3 regions of the Streptomyces sp. PTL18 genome follow, and region 1 is predicted to be linked to each of the others. Evidence: riboswitches for the same ligand, from Rfam matches in the RefSeq annotation. Region 1 holds a riboswitch; each other region holds the start of a gene.
The links. A riboswitch is a leader RNA that binds a small molecule or an ion and turns the genes downstream of it on or off. The one in region 1 is predicted to bind cobalamin.
Positions count from the first base shown of each region.

Region 1 (7,498 bases):
CCGGGTTGCCCGGCAGGGTGGCGATCTCCAGCCGGTTGCGCACGAAGGTGACCGGGGAGGTGGCCGTGTCCCCCTTGTCCGTCACGATCGCCATGGTCCTCGGGCTCGCCGCCGCGAAGACGTCCGCGGGAGCGCCGCCGGTGATGCTCGCGGCGAGGGTGTCGCTGCCGCCGAAGCTGAGGGACACCTTCGTGCCGGGGTGCTCCTTCTCGAACTCCTTGCCCAGGGCCGTGAAGCTCTCCTTGAGGGAGGCGGCGGCGAAGACCGTGACCGTGCCGTACACCTTCGGCGACGAGGGCGCGGCGGACGCCGCCGACCCGGGGGAGTCCGACGAGGAGGAGCAGGCGGTCAGGGCCAGCAGCGCGGCGGCCCCGGCGCCGGTCACCCGCGCCGTCCGGCCCAGCCGGCGCACGGAACGGATCATCACGGGTCCACTCCCTCTGTCGTCCGGGAGGGAGCAGCACACCCCTCCGATGCGCCGATCATACCGGCGCAGATGCGACCTGGAAGAGCCCCGTGGCATCGCAAGAGCCGGGACTCCGGGTGACGGTGGTGGGCATGTGCGTTCACGCGGAGGTGCCGGAGGTGCTGTGGGGCGAGGGTCTCAGGCCGTGTCGACATGGACGTTCGTCGACTTCACCCGGGCGGTGGCCTCCATGCCGACCTCCAGGCCGAGTTCCTCCACGGCCTCCCGGGTCAGCAGGGACACCAGGCGGTGCGGGCCCGCCTGGATCTCCACCTGGGCGGCCACGTCACCGAGCTTCACGGCGGTGACGATGCCCGGGAAGGCGTTGCGGACCGAGGTGTACGAGGGGGCGTCCTCCTCGCCGGTGCCGCCACGCGCCAGCTCCACCGAGAACGCGGCCAGATCCCCGCCGTCGATGACCCGCCGCCCGCTCTCGTCGCGCCGGGTCGCCACCCGCCCCGCGTCCGCCCACCGCCGCGCGGTGTCCGGGCTGACCCCGAGCAGCCGGGCTGCCTGACCGATCGTGTAGGACTGCATGCGCGCCACGATAGGCGTCCGCGCCCCCCCGTCCGCAACGCGCCCCCGGGGTGCCCCGGGCGCGCCGGATCTGCGGAAACGGGCTTGATCAAGGGTGTCCGCGTGGCAGGATCCCACCTCATGGACGTGTCCTGGACGGTGCGGGGCCTGCGCGCGGCGGTGTTCGCCGTCGTGTGCGTGCTGCTCGCAGTCGGCGGACACACGGTGGCCACCGGCACGGTGCCGCCGGTGTGGGCGGACGCGGCCGGGTTCCTGCCCGTCTTCGCCGCCGGAGCGGCGCTCGCCGGGCGTGAGCGCTCGCTGCCCGGCATCGCCCTCGCCATGCTCGTCGTACAGGGCGGGCTCCATCTCGCCTTCGACGCGGCCGGGCCGGTACCGATGCCGATGGGTATCCCGGGCATGATGCCCGGGATGCCTGGCATGCCCATGGCCGCCGCGCCGCGCCTCATGACCTCGCACGCCGTCGCCGCACACCTGGTCGCCGCCCTGCTGGCCTCCTGGTGCCTGCGGCGCGGTGAGGCCGCCCTGTGGTCGCTGCTGCGCAAGGCCGCCGCCTTCGTCCCGCGCCTCGCCGTCCGGTGGCGTACGGCACCGCTGCCCGCGTACGTCGGGCCGCCGCGCCCGTACGCCCACCGGCGCCGGCTCCCGGGGCAGGCGCTGCTCCGCCACGCCCTGTACCGGCGCGGCCCGCCACCAGCAGCCCCGTACACCGTCTGAACCCCCCCCACTCCCAGCACCAGTACGGAGCTTGCTCACCCATGTCCCGCATGCGTACCACCCTGCGCCGCGCCACCACCGTCGCCGCGCTCACCGCAGCCGGTGTCCTCACCGCGGCCGGCGCGGCCTTCGCCCATGTCACCGTCCATCCCGAGAGCTACGCCAAGGGGGCGACGGACGGTGTGCTGACCTTCCGGGTGCCCAACGAGGAGGACACCGCCGCGACCACCAAGGTGCAGGTCTTCCTGCCCACCGACCACCCGATCCTGGGCGTGCTGGTCACCCCGCAGGACGGCTGGACCGCGCAGGTGACCACCACCAAGCTCAAGAACCCGGTCAAGACGGACGACGGAACCATCACCGACGCGGTCTCCCAGATCACCTGGACCGGCGGCCGCATCCGGCACGGCCAGTACCAGGACTTCAACGTGGCCTTCGGTCAACTTCCCGAGAACACCGATCAGTTGACGTTCAAGACACTGCAGACCTACTCCGACGGAAACGTCGTCCGCTGGATCGAGGAGGCCCAGAAGGGGCAGGACGAGCCGGAGAACCCGGCACCGGTGCTCCAGCTGACCGCCAAGGGCACGGCGGAGGGCGGCGCTTCCACCGCGGCGCCCGCCGGCAGCGCGGAGAAGCCGGGCACCGCCACCACGAAGGCCGCCGCCACCAGCGACTCCACCGCCCGCGGGCTCGGGATCGCCGGTCTTGTCGTCGGCGTCCTCGGCCTTGCCGCCGCGGGCTTCGCGATCGCCCGCAGCCGCACCACCGGCGCCTCCGCCTCCTCCGGCGGCGAGTGACCGGGTCCCCGTCCTGCCGGCGTCAGCGCCCGTCGGCGGGACGGGGACGCCAGCGCTCCTCGACCCTGGCGATCCGCCAGTACGCCAGCGCCGCCGCCCATACGGCCACGAACAGCCCGACGATGACGAAGCCCACGTTGCCGAGGTCGAGCCCGGCGATCCAGCCCGTCACCGCGTCCCTGAGGTCCAGCTTGTCGTGCAGCACTCCGACCAGCTCGATCGTGCCGATCAGGAAGGCCACCGCGATCGACAGCCCGGTGATCGTGAGGTTGTAGAACACCTTCCGCACCGGGTTGGAGAAGGCCCACTGGTAGGCGAAGTTCATGAACGTGCCGTCGAGCGTGTCGAAAAGGCACATCCCGGCGGTGAACAGCAGCGGCAGGCACAGGATCGCGTACCAGGGCAGACCGGCCGCCGCGCCCGAGCCCGCCATGACCATCAAGGTGACCTCGGTGGCCGTTTCGAAGCCGAGCCCGAAGAGGAAACCCAGCGGGTACATCTGGCCGGGACGTGAGATCGACCTGGTCAGGCGGCCGAGCACCCGGTGCATGAACCCCCGGGAGTCCAGGTGCCGCTCGAGTTCCCCCTCGTCGTACGTCCCGGCGCGCATCGCCCTGAAGACCTTGAGGATGCCGAGCAGGGCGAGCAGGTTGAGAGCGGCGATCAGGTAGAGGAACGTGCCGGCGATCGTCGTCCCCATGAACCCGAGGATCTGGTGGGTACTCGAGTGCTCGCTGGTGACACGGTCGGCGAGCCGGGTCCCGCCCGCGATCAACAGGGCGAGCAGGACCACCACGCTGGAGTGCCCGAGCGCGAACCAGAACCCGACCGACACCGGGCGCTTGCCGTCCGCCATCAGCTTGCGGGTGGTGTTGTCGATGGCGGCGATGTGGTCGGCGTCGAAGGCGTGCCGCATGCCCAGCGTGTACGCCGTGACGCCGAGGCCGATGCCGAACGCCTTGGTGCCGACCTGGTAGTGCTCCGGTACCACCAGCAGGAAGAGGATTCCGAACGCGACCACGTGCAGGGCCGCTATCGCCGCCAGCAGTCCGGCAGTGCGCACGGTGTCCTCGCGCCGCCAGCGGAAGGAGGCGGCCCCGGGCAGGGCGGGGTCGGTCAGGGTCATACGGTCACGCTCCAGCACCTCGTGGATCACTTCGTGAGATGCCGTGGCCGGTCTCCTGGCTGACGGATCAACGCGCCCGTCCCAACCTTCCCGGCCTGGCGGCCAGTGGCGCCACCCGCTGGGTACGGGCGGCACGGGACGGGAACTCCCCGATCACAGTGGCGAGGGCCGCTCCGGCCTGAGCCCCCTGGGGGCTTTCACCGGTCTTCCCGAGCACCACGGCCCGACCACCTTAGGGTCCGGGTCAGAACGCCTGCAAGACTGCACAGTTGCGCAGGTATCCGAGGTATCGAAGATCACACGGGGGTGCCTGGGAGGATGTGCGCATGCATCTCGTCCCCGCCGACCGCGCCGGCAGGCGCACCATCGACGGCCACCGGGTCTGCGAGGCCATCGAGGCCATCGGCGCCCCAGAGGCCGTACGCACCTGGTCCGAACGCTTCTCGCTGCTCGCCGACCCCGGCCGGCTCGCCCTGCTGCTGGCCCTGCACCGGGCCGGGCCGCTGGCGGTCTCCGACCTGGCGGTGGCGACCGGCATGAACGACCCGGCCGTCTCGCAGGCGCTGCGGCTGCTGCGGACGGCCGAGGTGGTGGCGGGTGAGAAGGAGGGGCGGATCGTCCGCTACCGGGTGATCGATCCCGTGGTGAACGAGCTGCTGAAGCAGGTGACCTGACGGGGACTCACCGCAGACAGCCCGCTGTCGCGCCGACAGCTCACTTCTTGTGCGCGGCCGGGGCCTTGTGCGGTGCCAGGTGGATGTCCTGGCTGGACAGCGTCAGCGGTGACTCGGTGAAGGCGCGCAGCCGAACGCGGACGCCCTTCCTGGGCACGGTGAACCCCTTGCCCGGCGCCTGGATCCGGTAAGTGGCCGTGGCGTGGGCGCCGACGGACGACGGGCCCTGGAGCACCTTCCACCAAAGGCTCGCGCCGTGGCCGATCGTCACCATGAAGTGGGGCCGGACGGCGAAGCCGCCGGTGTTGTCCACGCGGACGGTGAGCGTCTCCACGGTCGCGGCCTTCCGGGTGGAGCCGACGGCCTGCATCCGCAACGGCGGTTTCCCGGTCGCCGCCACCGTCGCCGCCACCAGGGCCGGCACCACCAGGGCCCCGGCCAGCACCATGCGGGCCGTCCGTCGGCCCTGCAGCAGCCGGGGCTGCCAGGCGGTGGCGAACGCGGCGGGCGGCGCGGTGACAGCAGCCGCCAGCCACAGCGGCGTCATCATCAGGTAGTAGCCGTCCTGCGAACGGGTCGCCAGGAAGAACGCGCACCAGGGCAGCACGGTCGCCGCCGGACCCAGCCGGCGCACGAACAGCACGAACAGCGCCAGCAGGCCCGCCACCAGCAGCATGCTCGCGTGCGAGTACCAGGACAGGAGGTCGCTGCCGTCGGTGTAGTACAGGGAGATGCCGACCAGGCCCTGGCCGTGGATGATCGCACCCTGGATGAGCGGCAGCGCGATCCCCTCGATCCAGGTGCGCGGCTCGGTCACGATGAAATACCCGTTGACCAGCAGCCACGTACCGGCGGCGATCCCCACGATCCGCCCCACCGCGAGGGCCGCCTCGCGCGCCCCCTGCTCGCCGCGCCGCAGCGCGTAGACACCGGCGAGCAGGAACGGCGTCACGAACCACGGCAACTGCTGGCTTGCACAGGCGGCGCCCAGACAGGCCGCCCGCGCCCAGTCGGCCGGGCCGCCCGTGCCCATCCGCGTCCAGCGCACCACCACCGGGATCAGGAAGGCCAGTGCGAGGACCGCCGGGTAGCCGAGGCGGGCGTACATCGGGATCATGCCGAAGCCCAGGCAGACCATGGTGGCCGCCGAGCGCCACGGCGTCGGCAGCATCTTCCACAGGACGATCGCGCCGAGGACGATGGCGGTGGTGGGCACCAGGACCTCGGGCAGCGCGCCGTGGCCGATCCACAGCAGCGGCGCGGTGAGCATGGCGGTCAGCGGCGGATAGCCGTAGGTGAAGTCGTAGCCGCCTTCCACCGTCGGGGTGTAGGCGACGGTGCTGTGGTGCCCGAACAGCCAGGGCCAGGCCTGTCCGTACACCGGGTTGCCGTGCAGCATCTCGCGGGCGGCCTGGATCGTGAGGATCGACTCGTCGCTGTAGTCGTGCAGCGCGCCGGCCGCGCAGTAGACGAGCGTGATCCCCGTGACCAGCACCACCAGATCGAGGCGCGCCAGCGAGCGGCTGCTGCGCACCACCAGCGTCAGTACGCCCGTCACCAGGATCGACACGTAACAGACGGAGACGACCGCGGCGATCGGCGGCTCATGGCTGGCGGCGCTGTTCCACACGCCGCGCGTGCCGATGAAGAGGCTGATGTTCGCGAGCAACGTGAGAACGCGGTGCCACTGCGCGGGGCCCCGGTCCGGTTCGTTCTTGCCCCGCGCCACCAGCGGGCGCACCCACCGGGTGCTTGTCGACGGCTTCACTTCTGCCAAGTGCACGCCAGGAACGTAGGTGGACAGCATGAACACCGAGCGCCCGGAGATGAAGATTCCGGTGTGGCCCGGGTGGACGTCAGTAGACGTCCCGCACGTACCGCTTCTCCGCCGCCAGCTGTTTCACGTACGCGGCCGCCTCCGCCTCGCTCAGGCCGCCGTGCAGGGCGGCGATGTCCCGCAGCGCCCGGTCGACGTCCTTGGCCATGCGGGAGGCGTCCCCGCAGACGTAGAAGCGGGCGCCCTCCCGGAGCCAGTGCCACAGCTCGGGGCCGTGCTCGCGCATCCGGTCCTGGACGTAGACCTTGGCGCGCTGGTCGCGGGAGAAGGCGGTGTCGAGACGCGTGAGCACGCCGTCCTCCCGCAGCTTCGTCAGCTCCTCCGCGTAGGAGAAGTCGGTGGCGCGGTGCTGCTCCCCGAAGAAGAGCCAGTTCGGCGCGGTGTGCCCGAGCTCGCGGCGTTCCTGGAGGAAACCCATGAAAGGGGCGACCCCGGTGCCGGGTCCGACCATCACCATCGGGGTGGAGGCGTCCGCCGGCGGCCGGAAGTGGGGCGAGCGCCGCACGAAGACCGGCACCGGAGTGTCTGGTTCCGCATCGGCGAGGAACCCGCCGCACACCCCGGCGCGGGGCCGCCCGCGCAGGCTCTCGTAGCGCACCACGGACACGGTCAGCGACACCCGGTGCGGGTCGACGAGCGGGCTCGACGAGATCGAGTAGAGCCGGGGCCGCAACCGCTTGAGCACTTCGGCCCACTCCCCGGCCGAGGCCCGCACCGCGTACTCTGCCGCCACGTCGACGGCCTGCCGCCCCCAGCACCAGCGCGCCAGGCCGTCCTTGTTGTCGGGGCGCAGCAGCTGCCGCAGCTCCCGGTCGTCCCGGGTCCGTTCGGCGACGAAGCGCAGTAGGTCCGGGGTGATCCGGGTGATGTCGAGATGCCCGAGCAGGGCTTCGCCGAAGGGCACCTCGCCGGCTCCCGCCACCTCCACGGCGGCGTCGCGGTCGATCCCCGTCACCGCCAGCCATTCCTCCACCGGGCCGGGAGAGTTGACCGGCCGCACACCGAGCGCGTCCCCGGCCTCGTAGGTGAGTCCGGCCTCCCTGGTGTCGAACGTGAACCGGCGCACCTCCTTGCCCGCCCCGGGCAGGCTGAGCAGCCGGTTGCCGACGAGACGGGCGGTCGACTGGGCGGGTTTGCCCTGCTTCGGCTGCGCGGGGGCCGGCGCCGGGGCACCGCCGAGCGCCGCCAGCACCGACTCCAGCCAGGCGCCCGCGGACGGCTCGTAGTCGGGTTCGCAGTCGGTGCGCGGCGCGAGGCGCACCCCGCCCAGCTCCTGCAGCCGCGTGTCCAGGCGGCGCCCGTGTCCGCAGAAGTCGTCGTACGACGAGTCGCCGAAGGCCA
Region 1 is NZ_JCAJZO010000004.1:194,494-201,991, reverse strand. It holds gene modA (molybdate ABC transporter substrate-binding protein) at 1-424, opposite strand, end outside; gene AC5WS8_RS09930 (TOBE domain-containing protein) at 605-1,003, opposite strand; gene AC5WS8_RS09925 (hypothetical protein) at 1,106-1,720, shown strand; gene AC5WS8_RS09920 (YcnI family copper-binding membrane protein) at 1,762-2,520, shown strand; gene nicT (Nickel transporter NicT) at 2,543-3,646, opposite strand; cobalamin riboswitch at 3,675-3,882, opposite strand; gene AC5WS8_RS09910 (ArsR/SmtB family transcription factor) at 3,973-4,320, shown strand; gene AC5WS8_RS09905 (hypothetical protein) at 4,361-6,061, opposite strand; partial or broken gene AC5WS8_RS09900 (molybdopterin dinucleotide binding domain-containing protein) at 6,177-7,498, opposite strand, start outside.

Region 2 (7,498 bases), on a different contig from region 1:
GGGACGAGGTGGTCGACGACGGTGGCGTGGCCGCGCCGCTTGGCCTGGGTGCCCTCACCGGGGTCGTTGACGATGAACGGGTAGACCAGGGGCAGGTCGCCGAGGACGGCGTCCGGCGCGCAGCCCCCGCTGAGACCGAGGCCCTTGCCCGGCAGCCACTCCATCGTGCCGTGCTTGCCCATGTGGACGATCGCGTCGGCGCCGAAGCTGTTCTCGAGCCAGCGGTAGGCCGCCAGGTAGTGGTGCGACGGCGGCATGTCCGGGTCGTGGTAGATGGCGATGGGGTTCTCGCCGAAGCCGCGCGGCGGCTGGATCATCACCACGACGTTCCCGAACCGCAGGGACGCCAGCACGATGTCGTCGCCGTCGACGTAGAGCGAACCCGGCGGCTCGCCCCACGCCTGAACCATCGCGTCCCTCAGCACCGGATCGAGCGTGTCGAACCAGGCCCGGTAGTCGGCCAGCGGCACGCGCGCGGGGGCGGCGGCCAACTGCTCCTCGGTCAGCCACTCCACGTCGTGACCACCGGCCTCGATGAGGCGGTGGATCAGCTCGTCACCGCCCGCGGGGTACTCGGTCAGGCCGTATCCCGCGTCCCGCAGCGCGTCCAGCACCCGTACCGCGGAGGCGGGCGTGTCCAGGCCGACCGCGTTGCCGACCCGCGAGTGCTTGGTCGGGTACGCGGTGAAGACGAGCGCGATCCTCTTCTCCGCGTTCGGCTTGTGCTTCAGTCGTGCGTGGCGTACGGCGATCCCGGCGACCCGCGCGGCCCGCTCCGGGTCGGCCACGTACACCGGGACGTCGTCGGGGCCCTGCTCCTTGAAGGAGAACGGAACGGTGATCAGGCGGCCGTCGAACTCGGGGATGGCGACCTGCATCGCCGCGTCCATGGGGGACAGGGCGGCGTCCGACTCCTCCCACGCGGCGCGCGACGAGGTCAGGCACATCCCCTGCAGCACCGGGATGTCCATCCCGGCCAGCGCGCCGATGTCCCAGGCCTCCTCGTCACCGCCCGCCGACGCCTGCGAGGCGTGCGTGCCGCCGGCCGCGAGGACCGTGGCCACCAGGGCGTCGGCCCGCCCCAGGATCTCGTACAGCCCGGCGTCGGCGCCGCGCAGCGAACCGCAGTACACCGGGAGGGCGTTGGCGCCGTGCGCCTCGATCGCGTCGCACAGGGTGTCCACGAAGGCGGTGTTGCCGCTGAGTTCGTGGGCGCGGTAGAAGAGCACGCCGACGGTCGGACGGCCCTCGGTGAACGGGCGCTCGCCGTGGACGCCGTACTCCGGCATCTTCCGCGGCTCGTCGAACCCCTCGCCGGTCAGCAGCACCGTGTCGGACAGGAAGCGGGCGAGTTCGGTGAGGTTGGCGGGGCCGCCCTCGACCAGGTACTTCAGCGCCTCCGCCACCACACCGGCCGGTACGGACGACTCGGCCATCAACTCGGCGTCGGGGACCGCCTCCCCGCCCAGCAGCACGGTCGGGACGCCGGACGCCTTCAGCCGGGCCAGCCCGTCCTCCCAGGCGCGCTTGCCGCCGAGCAGGCGTACGACGGCGATGTCCGCGCCCTCGATCAGGCCCGGAAGCTCCTCGGAGACGTCCACGCGGGTGGGGTTGCCGATCCGGTAGGGGGCGCCGGAGGCACGGGCCGCCAGCAGATCGGTGTCGGCGGTCGACAACAACAACACTGTGCTCATGCGGGCGCTCCCGGTGGAATGAAAGGCAGTCCTTGCGGCGCGCCCGACTCGATGAGCCGCCACAGCGCGTCCGTGTCCGCGTGCTGTTCGATCAGGTCGCCGAGCCGGTCGAGCTGCTCCTCGCGCAGCACGGCGAACGAGGTGTCGGGGGCCGGCACGAAGCGGCGTCCCGCGGCGGCGGCCACCTCGCGCAGGAAGGCCCGCCGGAATCCGTCCGACTCCAGGGAGCCGTGCCAGTGGGTGCCCCAGGTCTGGCCGACCCGGCAGCCGTCCAGGAAGGCTTCCCCACCGGTGACGTCGGCGACCCCGTGGTGGATCTCGTACCCCTCGACCCGCTCGCCGAGGGCCTCCCCGGCCGGCCGGGTGAGGGTCTTCTCGCGCGCGAACCGCACCCGGACGGGCAGCACGCCCAGCCCGGGGACTTCGCCGGCGCGGGACTCGACCTCGTCCTCGATGTGCTCGCCGAGGATCTGGAAGCCGCCGCAGACGCCGAGGACGGGGCGTCCTTCGGCGGCCCTCCGGACGAGGGCGTCCGCGAGACCGCGCTCGCGCAGCCACTCCAGCGCCCGGACGGTTCCCCGGGTTCCCGGGACCACCACGAGGTCCGCGTCCGCCAGCTCCTCCGGCCGGTCCACGAACCGCACCACGACCCCCGGTTCGGCGGCCAGCGCGTCGACGTCGGTGAAGTTGGACATCAGCGGGATCGCGCAGACGGCGACCCGCAGCACGTCCTCGCCGACCGGAGGAGTCACCGTGGACTCCCGGACGGTGCCCCGCAGCGAGACCCTCAGTCCGTCCTCCTCGTCGATCCCGAGCCCGCGCCGGAACGGCAGCACCCCGTACGTCCGCCGCCCGGTGAGACCCCGGAGCATCTCCAACCCCGGCTCCAGCAGGCCGACATCGCCCCGGAACTTGTTCACCAGGAACCCGGCGACCAACTCCTGGTCCTCCGGCGAGAGCAGCGCGACGGTCCCGAAGAAGGACGCGAACACGCCCCCACGGTCGATGTCACCGACGACGAGAACGGGCAGCCGGGCGTTGCGGGCGATCCCCATGTTCACGATGTCGGTGCGCCGCAGGTTGATCTCGGCCGGACTGCCGGCCCCCTCACAGATCACCGCGTCATACGTGCCCCGCAACTCGGCCAGGCAGTCCAGCACGGTGCCGAGGAGCCGCTGCTGCCGCCCCCCGTGGTAGCCGCGCGCGCTCAGTTCACCGACCGGCCTGCCGAGCAGCACGACCTGGCTGCTCTGCTCGCCGCCCGGCTTGAGCAGCACAGGGTTCATCAGCGCGGTCGGCTCGATACGGCACGCCTGGGCCTGCATGGCCTGCGCCCGCCCGATCTCGGCGCCCTCGCGGGTGACGAAGGAGTTGAGGGACATGTTCTGCGCCTTGAACGGCGCGACCTTCACCCCCTGCCGTACCAGCCAGCGGCAGATCCCGGCGGTGACGACGCTCTTGCCGGCGTCGGAGGTGGTACCGGCGACGAGGAGTCCCCCGCTCACGACGTCCCTCCCTTCGCGAGAAGCCTTCGGGCCGCCAGGCGCCCGGCGACCGTGATGCCGAGCGCCAGCCCGCTCACGCGCCGGGAGAGCCGTACGGCCCGCTCGATGTCGTCCGTGCGCACGGCGCGCCCGTCGCCGTTGAGGACCGGCCGGTGCTCCACGCGCCCCCCGTACGACAGCGTCCCGCCCAGCCGCACGCCCAGGGCGCCCGCGAACGAGGCCTCCACGGGCCCGGCGTTGGGGCTCGGATGCTTGGCGGCATCGGCACGCCAGGCGCGCAGGGCGCCCCGCGGATCCGGGCCCGCTGCCGCCGCGAGCACCGCGGTGAGCCGTGCCCCCGGCCACCCGGCGAGGTCGTCGAGCCGCGCGGAGGCCCACCCGTAGCGCCGGTAGCGGGGCGACTTGTGCCCGACCATGGCGTCGAGGGTGTTGACGGCGCGGAATCCCACGAGACCGGGCACCCCGGCGACGGCCCCCCAGGTGAGCGCGCCCACCACGGCGTCGGAGGTGTTCTCGGCGACGGACTCGACGACCGCCCGCGCGATCCCGTCCGCGTCCAGCGCCTGTGGATCCCGTCCACACAGATGGGGAAGGCGCGCGCGTGCGGCCGTCACGTCCCCCGCCTCCAGGGCGCGCCCGACGGCCCGCGCCTCCCGGGCGAGCGACGTGCCCCCGACCGCGGCCCAGGTGGCGGCGGCGGTCAGGGCCACGGAGGCGGCGGGGGAGGTACGTACGGAGCGCGCGGCCAGGGATCCCAGCGCCACGGCGCCACCGGCGCAGACGGCGGTGTGCAGCGCGCCCCACCCGCGGTGGTCCCGCCACAGCACCCGTTCCACGGCCGCCGCGGCCCGCCCGAACGCGGCGACCGGATGTCCGTGGCGTGGATCGCCCAGCAGGAGGTCACCGAGAAGGCCGGCGGCGGCGCCGTACGCGAAGACGCGATCGGCACCCATCGGCTCAGCCGACCGTGCGGTCGGACGGGGCCCGGTGACAGAACCTCAATCGGCAGCCGCGCATGGCGATATGTCCTCACTCAGGGTGTCCACGCCCTGGTTCGACGAGACCGGCGGTGAGAGTTCCTGGCTCCCGGGGAGTTCTTCCCCGGTGACAGTGGCGGGACCGCGCCGGATTCGCACCGGCTTCCTCTCCTGCCGCCGTACTGGCCCCGGCAGTCCACCACGCGCCCAGAACACCCGTCAACTTGCTCTTGACCTGCGATGCTGTGGTGTGCTGAGTCCCACACCGCTGAAATCACGTCAGTTGCCCGAATGGGTGCTTTTCGGAGCTGAGTGGCGTTCGTGGGGCGCGCGTTCCGGCGCGTGACTCGAAACGGCGCACCGGCCCGGTGCTCGTCTTTCGCCGTACGACGGGGTGTGCTTTGCTGGCCGGACTCGAGAAACCCGGCAGTGGACGGAGTCCGAGCGAACCGTCCAGAGGGCGGGAGGGACCCACATGGGGGACAGGGCCAAGGAATTCTCGGCGGGCGCGGGCGGTCCCCACGCGCCGCACCTTTCGCCGGTGGCGGCGCTGGCACTCTTCTCCCTGACGACGGGGATGTTCGCGGTCGGGATCGGTGCGCTGGCGGCACTGCTGGTGCCCGGAGCCCCGGCGCGGGCCCTTGTCTGGCTGGTGGTCACCATCGTGACCGCCGCCTGCGCGGGGCTGTGGTGGGGCCTCACCCCGGTCCCGGAGCGGCTGCGCGTCCTGGGCCGGGCGACGGCGGCCCTCCGGACCCGGGACTCGCGGACCCCCTGACCCAGGACATGAGGAACCCCCGCGGCACATGGCTGCGGGGGTGACTCGAAGGGTCGCGGCTGCGGGGGCTCCGGATGCTCCCGTCGTCAGGCGACGATCAGTTGGATGCCGTACGCGACCGCCGCCACGCACGCCGCGAAACACACGTACGCGCCGGTGGCCGCCAGGGTGGCCGCGCCACCCCGGGCCGAGTCCTTCTTGGTGAGGCCCACGACGCCCAGGGTGAACAGGCCCACCAGGGCCACGGTGACCGCGAGGCTGACGCCGAAGACGGAGCCGAGGGCTGCCCAGTCGATCTTCATGAGTGCTGATTCCTTAAACCGTGGCGGCGGGGGCCGGCTCCGGGGAGGGGCCGGCGTCCGGGGCCGGGATCGTGGCCTGCAGGTCGGCGGTGGCGTCCGTGTCCGCCGGGTCGGTGCCGGGCACCGCACCGCCGGTCGCGGTCGTGGTGGCGTCGGCCGTGATGACGGGGCCCGCCGGGGGCGGGACGACCGCTGCGATCGCGGCCGTGACGACGCCCGCGGGCTCCGTCTCGACGTCGTTGACGTTGTCCACCGTGACCGGCTTGCGCCGGGACAGGGTCCAGATGACACCGGCGCCGGCTACCAGCAGCACACCGGTGGCGATCGTGCCCCAGGTGCCCTGCTTGGTGAGGAGTTCGGCGCCCCCTCCGACCAGGCCGGCCGCAGGCAGCGTCAGTACCCACGCGACGAGCATCCGGGTCGCGGTGGACCAGCGGACCACGCCCCCCTTGCGGCCGAGGCCCGCGCCCATGACGGCGCCGGAGCAGACCTGCGTGGTGGAGAGCGAGAAGCCGAGGTGCGAGGAGGCGAGGATCGCGGTCGCCGCGCTGGTCTGGGCGGCGAAGCCCTGCTGCGGCGCCAGGTCCGTCAGGCCCTTGCCGAGGGTGCGGATGATGCGCCAGCCGCCCAGGTAGGTGCCGAGTGCGATGGCCAGTCCGGCCGAGACGATGACCCAGGTGGGAGGGTTCGAGCCGGGGGCGATGACACCGCCGGTGACCAGGGCCAGCGTGATGACGCCCATCGTCTTCTGGGCGTCGTTCGTGCCGTGCGCCAGGGAGACCAGGCCGGCCGAGGCGATCGACCCGGCGCGATAGCCCTTCGCGGTCGCCTTCTCGTCGGCACGGCTGCCGATCACGTACGACAGCCGGGTGGCGAGCATCGAGGCCAGGCCCGCCACGACCGGCGCGGCGACCGCGGGGATCAGGACCTTGGTGACGATCGTCGAGCCGTTCACCGCGGACCAGCCGGCCGAGGTGACGGCGGCACCGATCAGGCCGCCGAAGAGGGCGTGGGAGGAACTGGAGGGCAGGCCGAGGAGCCAGGTCAGCAGGTTCCACAGAATCGCGCCCACCAGGGCGGCGAAGATCACTTCGACGCGTATGCCCTGTTCGTTGATGATGCCGCCGGAGATCGTCTTGGCGACCTCGACGGACAGGAAGGCGCCGAGGAGGTTCAGCGCGGCGGACATCGCCACCGCCGCCTTGGGCCTCAGGGCGCCGGTCGAGATGGTGGTGGCCATCGCGTTGGCTGTGTCGTGGAAACCGTTCGTGAAGTCGAACACGAGAGCGGTGACGATCACGATTCCGAGGAGGAGCGTGATGTGTTCCATTTACCCAGGCTTCTGTGGGAGGTCAGTGGCTGTTGGACCGTAGGCAACCTGGGTGAACGGAAGGTGAACTGATGCGGGCTGGAGGGTGTACCGATCGGCGTGTCGGCGTTCCGTTTGTGACGGGGTGGCAGCGATCGCCCCCTCGATCGCCGTCCGTGGCAGCCATGTGGACCCGGTCGCCCCTCCCGTGGGCCGGCTTCGGCCGGTCCCGGAGCCCGGCGAAGAGATTTCCGTCACCCCCTGGCAGGATCGCCGCATGGCCGACCAGCGACGCTACGCGGGGCACCCGCAACAGGACACAACGGGCGGACGGGGGCCGGACGCGCCGGCCGCGCGGGAGGAGGTGGCGCGGGCCTGGGACCAACTCGTCGCGACGGCCCGCCGCACCGTCGCCGACGGACTGGTCGTCGGCACCTCCGGCAACGTCTCCGTACGCGTCGGCGACACCGTGCTGGTCACCCCCACCGGGGTGCCGTACGAGCGACTGACGCCGGGCGACGTGGTCGGCGTCGACCTCGACGGCCGCCAGGTGCTCGGCACGCTGCGCCCGACCAGCGAGCTCCCGATGCACCTGGCCGTCCACCGCACCACGGACGCCCGGGCCGTGGTCCACACCCACGCCCCCCACGCCACGGCCGTCTCCACCCTGGTGCAGGAACTGCCGCTGATCCACTACATGGCCGCCGCGATGGGAGGTGCGGTGCGGGTCGCCCCCTACGCGACCTACGGCACCCCCGAACTGGCCGGGAACATGCTCCGCGCCCTGACCGACCGCACCGCCTGCCTGCTGCAGAACCACGGCACGCTCACCCATGGCGCCTCGCTGGACGAGGCCTACGACCGCACCGCCCAACTGGAGTGGATGTGCCGCGTGTGGCTGACGGCGTCGTCGGTGCCGGGCCTCACCCCGCA
Region 2 is NZ_JCAJZO010000013.1:50,107-57,604, reverse strand. It holds gene cobN (cobaltochelatase subunit CobN) at 1-1,694, opposite strand, end outside; gene AC5WS8_RS23645 (cobyric acid synthase) at 1,691-3,199, opposite strand; gene AC5WS8_RS23640 (cobalamin biosynthesis protein) at 3,196-4,152, opposite strand; cobalamin riboswitch at 4,254-4,392, opposite strand; gene AC5WS8_RS23635 (hypothetical protein) at 4,652-4,954, shown strand; gene AC5WS8_RS23630 (hypothetical protein) at 5,041-5,256, opposite strand; gene AC5WS8_RS23625 (inorganic phosphate transporter) at 5,270-6,586, opposite strand; gene AC5WS8_RS23620 (class II aldolase/adducin family protein) at 6,843-7,498, shown strand, end outside.
Region 2: another riboswitch for cobalamin. It lies ahead of AC5WS8_RS23640 (cobalamin biosynthesis protein); the one in region 1 lies ahead of nicT (Nickel transporter NicT).

Region 3 (7,498 bases), on a different contig from region 1:
TGTGCTACACCGACCTCATGGCGGGTTACTACATCGGCGCCCCCGATGAGGTCCTGCAGGCGATAGCCGACTACAGCGCGTGGTTCTTCGTCTGGGACGACCGCCACGACCGGGACATCGTGCACCGACGGCCTGCCGCCTGGGGGAGGCTGAGGTCGCGGCTGCACACGGCCCTGGACTCTCCCGGGGATCATCTGCACCACCAGGACTCCCTGGTCGCCGGGTTCGCGGACAGTGTGCTGCGGCTGTACTCGTTCCTCGGCCCCACCTGGAACGCACGCTTCGCCCGGCACTTCCACGCGGTGATCGAGGCGTACGACAGGGAGTTCCACAACCGCTCCCTCGGGCGCGTCCCCACGGTGGACGCCTACCTCGAACTCCGCCGGCTCACCTTCGCGCACTGGATCTGGACGGACCTGCTGGAGGTGAGCGCCGAATGCGAACTGCCCGAGCGAGTCAGGAAACACCCCGCATACCGGCGGGCGGCGTTACTGAGCCAGGAGTTCGCCGCCTGGTACAACGACCTGTGTTCGCTCCCGAAGGAAATAGCGGGGGACGAGGTCCATAATCTGGGAATCAGCCTCATCCAGCATGAGGGGATGACGCTCGAGGAGGCCGTCAGAGAAATAAGGCGGCGGCTCGAACAATGCGTCACCGATTTCATCGCCGCCGAAAAGGAGGCGCTGCAGTTCGCCGACACCCTGGCGGACGGAGCGGTGCGGGAAAAGGAACTGGGCGTCGCGGTCAGGGCGATCGTCGGGAACATGCGGAACTGGTTCAGCACCGTGTACTGGTTCCATCACGAGTCCGGCCGGTACCGGGTCGACAGCTGGGACGACCGGTCGACACCCCCATACGTCGACAACGAAGCGGCAGGTGAGAAATGACCCTGGAATCGGTCAGGACCGAAGTGCCCATGGAGCCCTCTGTTCCGCCGCTCGCCGCGGGCGGCGTCCCCGGTCTCGGACACGGCTGGAAACTGGCCCGCGATCCGCTCGGCTTCCTCTCCCGGCTGCGGGACGACGGCGACGTCGTACGGCTGAGGATCGGTCCGAAGACGCTGTACGCGGTCACCAGCCCCGAACTCGCCGGTGCCCTCGCGCTCAGCACCGACTTCGAGATCGGTGGGGCGCTGTGGGAATCCCTCGAGGACCTGCTCGGCAAGCAGGGCGTGGCCACCAGCAACGGGCCGCTGCACCGGCGCCAGCGGCGGGCCATCCAGCCCGCCTTCCGGCTCGAGGCCATCCCCGCCTACGGCCCCGTCATGGCGCAGGAGGCGCACGGGCTCGTGGAACGCTGGCGGTCCGGCGCGCCCCTGGACGCCACCACGGAGGCCTTCCGCGTGGCCGTCCGCGTCGCGACCCGCTGCCTGATGCGCGGCAGTTACATGGATGCCAGGGCCGAGCGGATCTGCGCCGCGCTCACCACACTGTTCAGCGGTATGTACCAGCGCATGGTCCTGCCCCTGGGACCGCTTTATCGCCTGCCGTTTCCGGCCAACCGCGAATTCAACCGGGCATTGGCCGATCTGCATCTCCTGGTCGACGAGATCGTCGCCGACCGCCGGGCATCCGGTGGAAAGCCGGACGATTTGCTGACGGCTTTGCTGGAAGCGAAGGACGAGAATGGCGAGACCATCGGGGAACAGGAGATCCACGACCAGGTCGTCGCCATCATCACCGCCGGAAGCGAAACCGTCGGATCCGTGATCATGTCGCTCCTGAAGGTGCTCACCGAGCACCCGGATCAGGGAGACAAGGTCCGCGACGAGGTGAAAGCCGTTGTGGGGGAGCGGCCGGTCGCATTCGAGGACGTCCGGAAGCTGACGTACACCGCGCATGTCATCGTCGAGACAATGCGTTTGCATCCCGCCGTATGGATATTGACGCGGCGGGCGGTGGCCGGCACACAGCTCGGCGGGTACCGGATTCCGGCCGGGGCGGACGTCGTGTACAGCCCGTACGCGATCCAGCGGGATCCGCGGTCGTACGGGCGGCCTCAGGAGTTCGACCCCGACCGGTGGCTTCCCGAGCGGGCCAAGGAGGTCCCCAAGTACGCGATGACCCCGTTCGGCGTGGGCAACCGGAAGTGCCCGGGTGACCACTTCTCGATGGCCGAACTCACGCTCCTCACCGCGGTGATGGCCTCGGCCTACCGTTTCGAACAGGCCCCCGGGTCCGAGTCCGGGCCCCGCATCGGCATCACGCTCCGCCCGCGCCGGCTGCTGCTGAGGGCCGTGCCCCGCTGACCACCGGCACCGGACGGACGTGCAGCCGGCCCGCGAGCCACCTGCACGTCCGTCCGGCAGACGTGCGGCGTCGTGCCCCGGGAACGTGGACGGGTGTGGACGGGGCCTAGAAGTCCTCGTCCAGGGCGACGGTCCCCTCCACCGCGACCTGGTACGCCGACGGACGCCGCTCGAAGAAGTTGGTCAGCTCCTGGACGCCCTGCAGCTCCATGAAGGAGAAGGGGTTCTCCGAGCCGTACACCGGGGCGAAGCCGAGGCGTGCGAGGCGCTGGTCGGCAACGCACTCCAGGTACTGCCGCATCGAGTCTGTGTTCATCCCCGGCAGGCCGTCACCGCAGAGGTCGCGAGCGAACTGCAACTCGGCCTCGACGGCCTCCCGAAGCATGTCGGTGACCTGCTGCCGGAGCTCGTCGTCGAAGAGGTCCGGCTCCTCCTCGCGGACGGTGTCCACGACGTCGAAGGCGAACGACATGTGCATCGTCTCGTCGCGGAACACCCAGTTGGTGCCGGTGGCCAGGCCGTGCAGCAGGCCCCGGCTGCGGAACCAGTAGACGTACGCGAAGGCACCGTAGAAGAACAGGCCCTCGATGCACGCGGCGAAGCAGATGAGGTTGAGCAGGAAGCGCCGGCGGTCCGCCTTGCTCTCCAGGCGGTCGATCCGCTCCACGGAGTCCATCCACCTGAAGCAGAACTCGGCCTTCTCGCGGATGGAGGGGATGTTCTCCACGGCTGCGAAGGCCGCCGCACGGTCGTCCGGATCCGGGAGATAGGTGTCCAGAAGTGTCAGGTAGAACTGGACGTGGACGGCCTCCTCGAAGAGCTGCCGGCTCAGATAGAGCCGGGCCTCGGGCGAGTTGATGTGCTTGTAGAGGGTCAGCACCAGGTTGTTCGCGACGATCGAGTCGCCGGTCGCGAAGAAGGCCACCAGGCGCCCGATCAGGTGCTGCTCGCCCGGGGTGAGCCTGCCGAGGTCGGCGACGTCCGAGTGGAGGTCGACCTCCTCGACGGTCCAGGTGTTCTTGATGGCGTCCCGGTAGCGCTCGTAGAAGTCGGGATAGCGCATGGGGCGCAGGGTCAGCTCGAAGCCGGGGTCGAGGAGGTTCTGGGGACGGGTGGTGCCGGTGGTGCTGGTCATTACTGGCAGGCCTCGCAGGACTCGGGGTTCTCAAGGGAGCAGGCGACGGCTTCGGCGTCCGGGGTCGCCTGCTGGACGGGGACGGCGGCCTGAGCCGCGCGGGCGATACGGGTCGCCGGGCGGGAGCGCAGGTAGTAGGTCGTCTTCAGGCCCCGCTTCCAGGCGTAGGCGTACATCGACGAGAGCTTGCCGATCGTCGGCGTCTCCATGAACAGGTTCAGCGACTGGGCCTGGTCCAGGAACGGGGTGCGGGCGGCGGCCATGTCGATCAGACCGCGCTGCGGGATCTCCCACGCCGTGCGGTAGAGCCGGCGTACGTCCTCGGGGATCCAGGCGAAGCCCTGCACGGAGCCGTTCGCGTCCCGCAGCGCCTCGCGGGTGCGTGCGTCCCAGACGCCGAGCGCCTTGAGGTCCTGCACCAGGTACGAGTTGACCTGGAGGAACTCACCGGACAGCGTCTCGCGCTTGAAGAGGTTGGAGACCTGCGGCTCGATGCACTCGTAGGCGCCCGCGATGGACGCGATGGTCGCCGTGGGCGCGATGGCGAGCAGCAGCGCGTTGCGCATGCCGACCGCGGCGATGCGTTCCCGCAGGGCCGCCCAGCGCTCCGGCCAGGTCGGCTCGACGCCGTAGTGGTCGGGGTGCAGCACGCCCCGCGCCGTGCGGGTCTCCTCCCACGCCGGCAGGGGGCCGTGCCGCTCGGCGAGGTCGGCGGAGGCCTCGTACGCGGCGAGCATGACCCGCTCGGCGATCCGCGTGGACAGGGCCTTGGCCGCGGGGGAGTCGAAGGGCAGCCGCAGCTTGAAGAAGACGTCCTGCAGGCCCATCGCGCCGAGGCCGACGGGACGCCACCTGGCGTTGGAGCGGGCCGCCTGTCCGGTCGGGTAGAAGTTGATGTCGACGACGCGGTCGAGGAAGGTGACCGCGGTGCGGACGGCCGCGTCCAGCCGCTCCCAGTCCATGTCGCCCTCGGCCACGAAGGCGCCGAGGTTGACGGACCCGAGGTTGCAGACCGCCGTCTCCCCGTCGTCCGTGACCTCCAGGATCTCCGTGCAGAGGTTGGAGGAGTGGATCACGTGGCCCGGCTCGGCGGTCTGGTTGGCGGTGCGGTTGGCGGCGTCCTTGAACGTCATCCAGCCGTTGCCCGTCTGCGCGAGGGTGCGCATCATGCGGCCGTACAGATCCCGGGCGGGGATCGTCTTCCTGGCGAGCCCCGCCGCCTCGGCCCGGCGGTAGGCGGTGTCGAACGCCTCCCCCCACAGGTCGGTCAGCTCGGGCACGTCCGAGGGGGAGAACAGCGACCACTGCTCGTCGGCGTCGACCCGGCGCATGAACTCGTCCGGGATCCAGTGCGCCAGGTTGAGGTTGTGGGTGCGGCGGGCGTCCTCGCCCGTGTTGTCGCGCAGCTCCAGGAACTCCTCGATGTCCGAGTGCCAGGTCTCCAGGTAGACGGCGGCGGCACCCTTGCGCCGGCCGCCCTGGTTCACGGCGGCGACCGAGGCGTCGAGGGTCTTCAGGAACGGGACGATGCCGTTGGAGTGCCCGTTGGTGCCGCGGATCAGGGAGCCGCGGGAGCGGATGCGGGAGAAGGCGATGCCGATGCCGCCGGCGTGCTTGGAGAGGCGGGCGACCTGGTGGTAGCGCTCGTAGAGGGAGTCCAGCTCGTCCTTCGGGGAGTCGAGGAGGTAGCAGGACGACATCTGGGGGTGCCGGGTGCCGGAGTTGAAGAGGGTGGGGGAGGAGGGCAGGTAGTCGAGCCGGCTCATGAGCCCGTAGAGCGCCGCGACGTCGTCCACCGAGTGGGGGCTGTCGTCCTCGGCCAGGCCCGCGGCGACGCGGAGCATGAAGTGCTGGGGCGTCTCGACGACCGTGCGGGTGATCGGGTGCCGCAGGAGGTAGCGGCTGTGCAGGGTGCGCAGGCCGAAGTAGCCGAAGCGGTCGTCGGCCTGCTCCTCCACCAGGGCGTCGAGACGGCTGGCGTACAGGCGTACGAACGCGGCGGTGCGGTCCGCGATCAGTCCTTCCCGGTGGCCGACGGCGATGGACTCGGTGAACGACGTGACGCCCTGGGAGGCGGCCTCGGCGCGGATGCCGATGGTCAGCAGGCGGGCGGCCAGCTTCGAGTAGGCGGGGTCCTCGGAGATGAGTCCGGCGGCCGCCTCCGTGGCCAGCTCGCGCAGCTCGGCGTCGTCGGCGCGGGCGGACCGGCCGCGCAGCGCGGCGGCGGCGACCCGCCCGGGGTCGGCGTCGGGGAGGTCGGCGGTCAGCTCGGTCAGGGTCCGCAGCAGCGCGGCACCCGGACCGTCGGTTTCCAGACCTGTGGCTGAAGCCGGATCGGCTGGCGCGATGGTCACGTGGGGCTCTCCCTCGCTCGGCACGGGGCCTGGCGGAGGGCAGGGGGCAGCTCACGAGCGCACACGGCGTCGCGCCCACCGGCCCATTCCACGAGGCCCGGACGTCAGGGCACCCGGACCGGACGGCCGGGCGCGCTGTCGGCAGGTCCTCGGACTGACGCTCGTGCGGGTCCGCCTGGGGCGGGCACGCACAGGTACACCGTTGCGGGACAGTTCCGGATTCGCACCGGATTCCCCTGCGGCGACAGCGAGCATGAGCATACATCTTGTGCCGGGCTGTGATGTCGCCCCCAGATGTTGTGTCGCGGTGGCCTCAGAGCGTCAACTCGTAGGTGAGGAGAGTGATGTCGTCGAGGTGGGGGAAGGGGTTCCAGTCCCGCTCGGGTGCGCGAACGAATCCCATACGTTCGTAGATGCGGTGGGCGGTGCGCATGGTCCGCTGGGTCGACAGCACGACCCGTACGCAGCCGTCGGTGGCCCGGGCGCGGTCGACGCAGGCCCGGACGAGGGCCTCCCCGACGCCCCGGCCGCGTGCGTCGTGCGCGACCGCGAGCATCCGTATCTCGGCCTCTCCCGGTCCTGCGATGTCGGCCATGGGGCCGCCGGCCGGTACGAAGGTGACGCCGCCGAGCAGACTCCCGTCCGCCACGGCCGCCAGCACCTGTGCCGCGGCCGCCCGTCCCGCCACGTCCTTCAGTTCGCCGAGATAGGCGTCGCTCTCGCCGAAGTCCAGGAGACCGTCCTGGAGGTAGGCCCGAGCGGTGATCTCGCCGAGCGTGCCGTATTCGTCCGGGGCCGCCGGCCGGATGGTGAAGTCCATGGGCCGAGTGTGCCGGACGGGTACGACAACGGGCCGCCGGATTTCCTCCGGCGACCCGCTGACCCGCTGACCCGCTGACGCGCTGACCCGGCGTACGACGTGGACTCAGTGCGAGGCGCCCGCCGTGGCCGGCGGCAGCTGCACCTGCACCCCCGGGTCGCCCGCGTCCGCCGTGTAGTCCTCCGGCTTCGTCTCGTCGATGCCGTCGGGGGCCTTGACCGCCTTCAGGACGAAGGTCAGGACCACCGCCACCGCCACGTTCAGGACGAACGCCGTCAGACCGATGTAGCCCATCTCGCCGATGCCCGGGATCATCGCGTTGGACCCGCCGAAGTGCTTCTGCGCCGGGTTGGACGGGGACGCGACGCGATAGGCGGCGACCGTGCCGTAGACCATGCCCACCGCCCAGCCCGCCAGCAGCGCCCAGCGGTGGAACCAGCGCGTGAACAGGCCGCCGACCAGAGCGGGGAAGGTCTGCAGGATCCAGATGCCGCCCAGCAACTGGAAGTTGATGGCGACGGTCTTGTCCATCGTCAGGACGAAGACGAGCGCGCCCACCTTCACCAGCAGCGACACGATCTTGGAGACCCGGGTCTCCTCCTTGGCCGTGGCGTCCGGCTTGATGAAGTCCTTGTAGACGTTGCGGGTGAAGAGGTTCGCGGCCGCGATCGACATGATCGCCGCGGGCACCAGCGCGCCGATGCCGATCGCCGCGAAGGCCACACCCGCGAACCAGTCCGGGAACATGTTCTCGAACAGCTGCGGGATCGCCAGCTGCCCGTTCTTGACCTTCACGCCCGCGGCGACCGCCATGAAGCCGAGCAGCGCCAGCAGGCCCAGCATCAGCGAGTACAGCGGCAGGATCGTGGTGTTGCGGCGGATCACCTCACGGCTGCGCGAGGACAGCGTCGCGGTGACCGAGTGCGGGTACATGAACAGCG
Region 3 is NZ_JCAJZO010000009.1:137,621-145,118, reverse strand. It holds gene cyc1 (epi-isozizaene synthase) at 1-887, shown strand, start outside; gene AC5WS8_RS19285 (bifunctional albaflavenone monooxygenase/terpene synthase) at 884-2,248, shown strand; gene AC5WS8_RS19280 (ribonucleotide-diphosphate reductase subunit beta) at 2,355-3,383, opposite strand; gene AC5WS8_RS19275 (ribonucleoside-diphosphate reductase subunit alpha) at 3,383-5,737, opposite strand; cobalamin riboswitch at 5,861-5,998, opposite strand; gene AC5WS8_RS19270 (GNAT family N-acetyltransferase) at 6,051-6,557, opposite strand; gene mctP (monocarboxylate uptake permease MctP) at 6,663-7,498, opposite strand, start outside.
Region 3: another riboswitch for cobalamin. It lies ahead of AC5WS8_RS19275 (ribonucleoside-diphosphate reductase subunit alpha); the one in region 1 lies ahead of nicT (Nickel transporter NicT).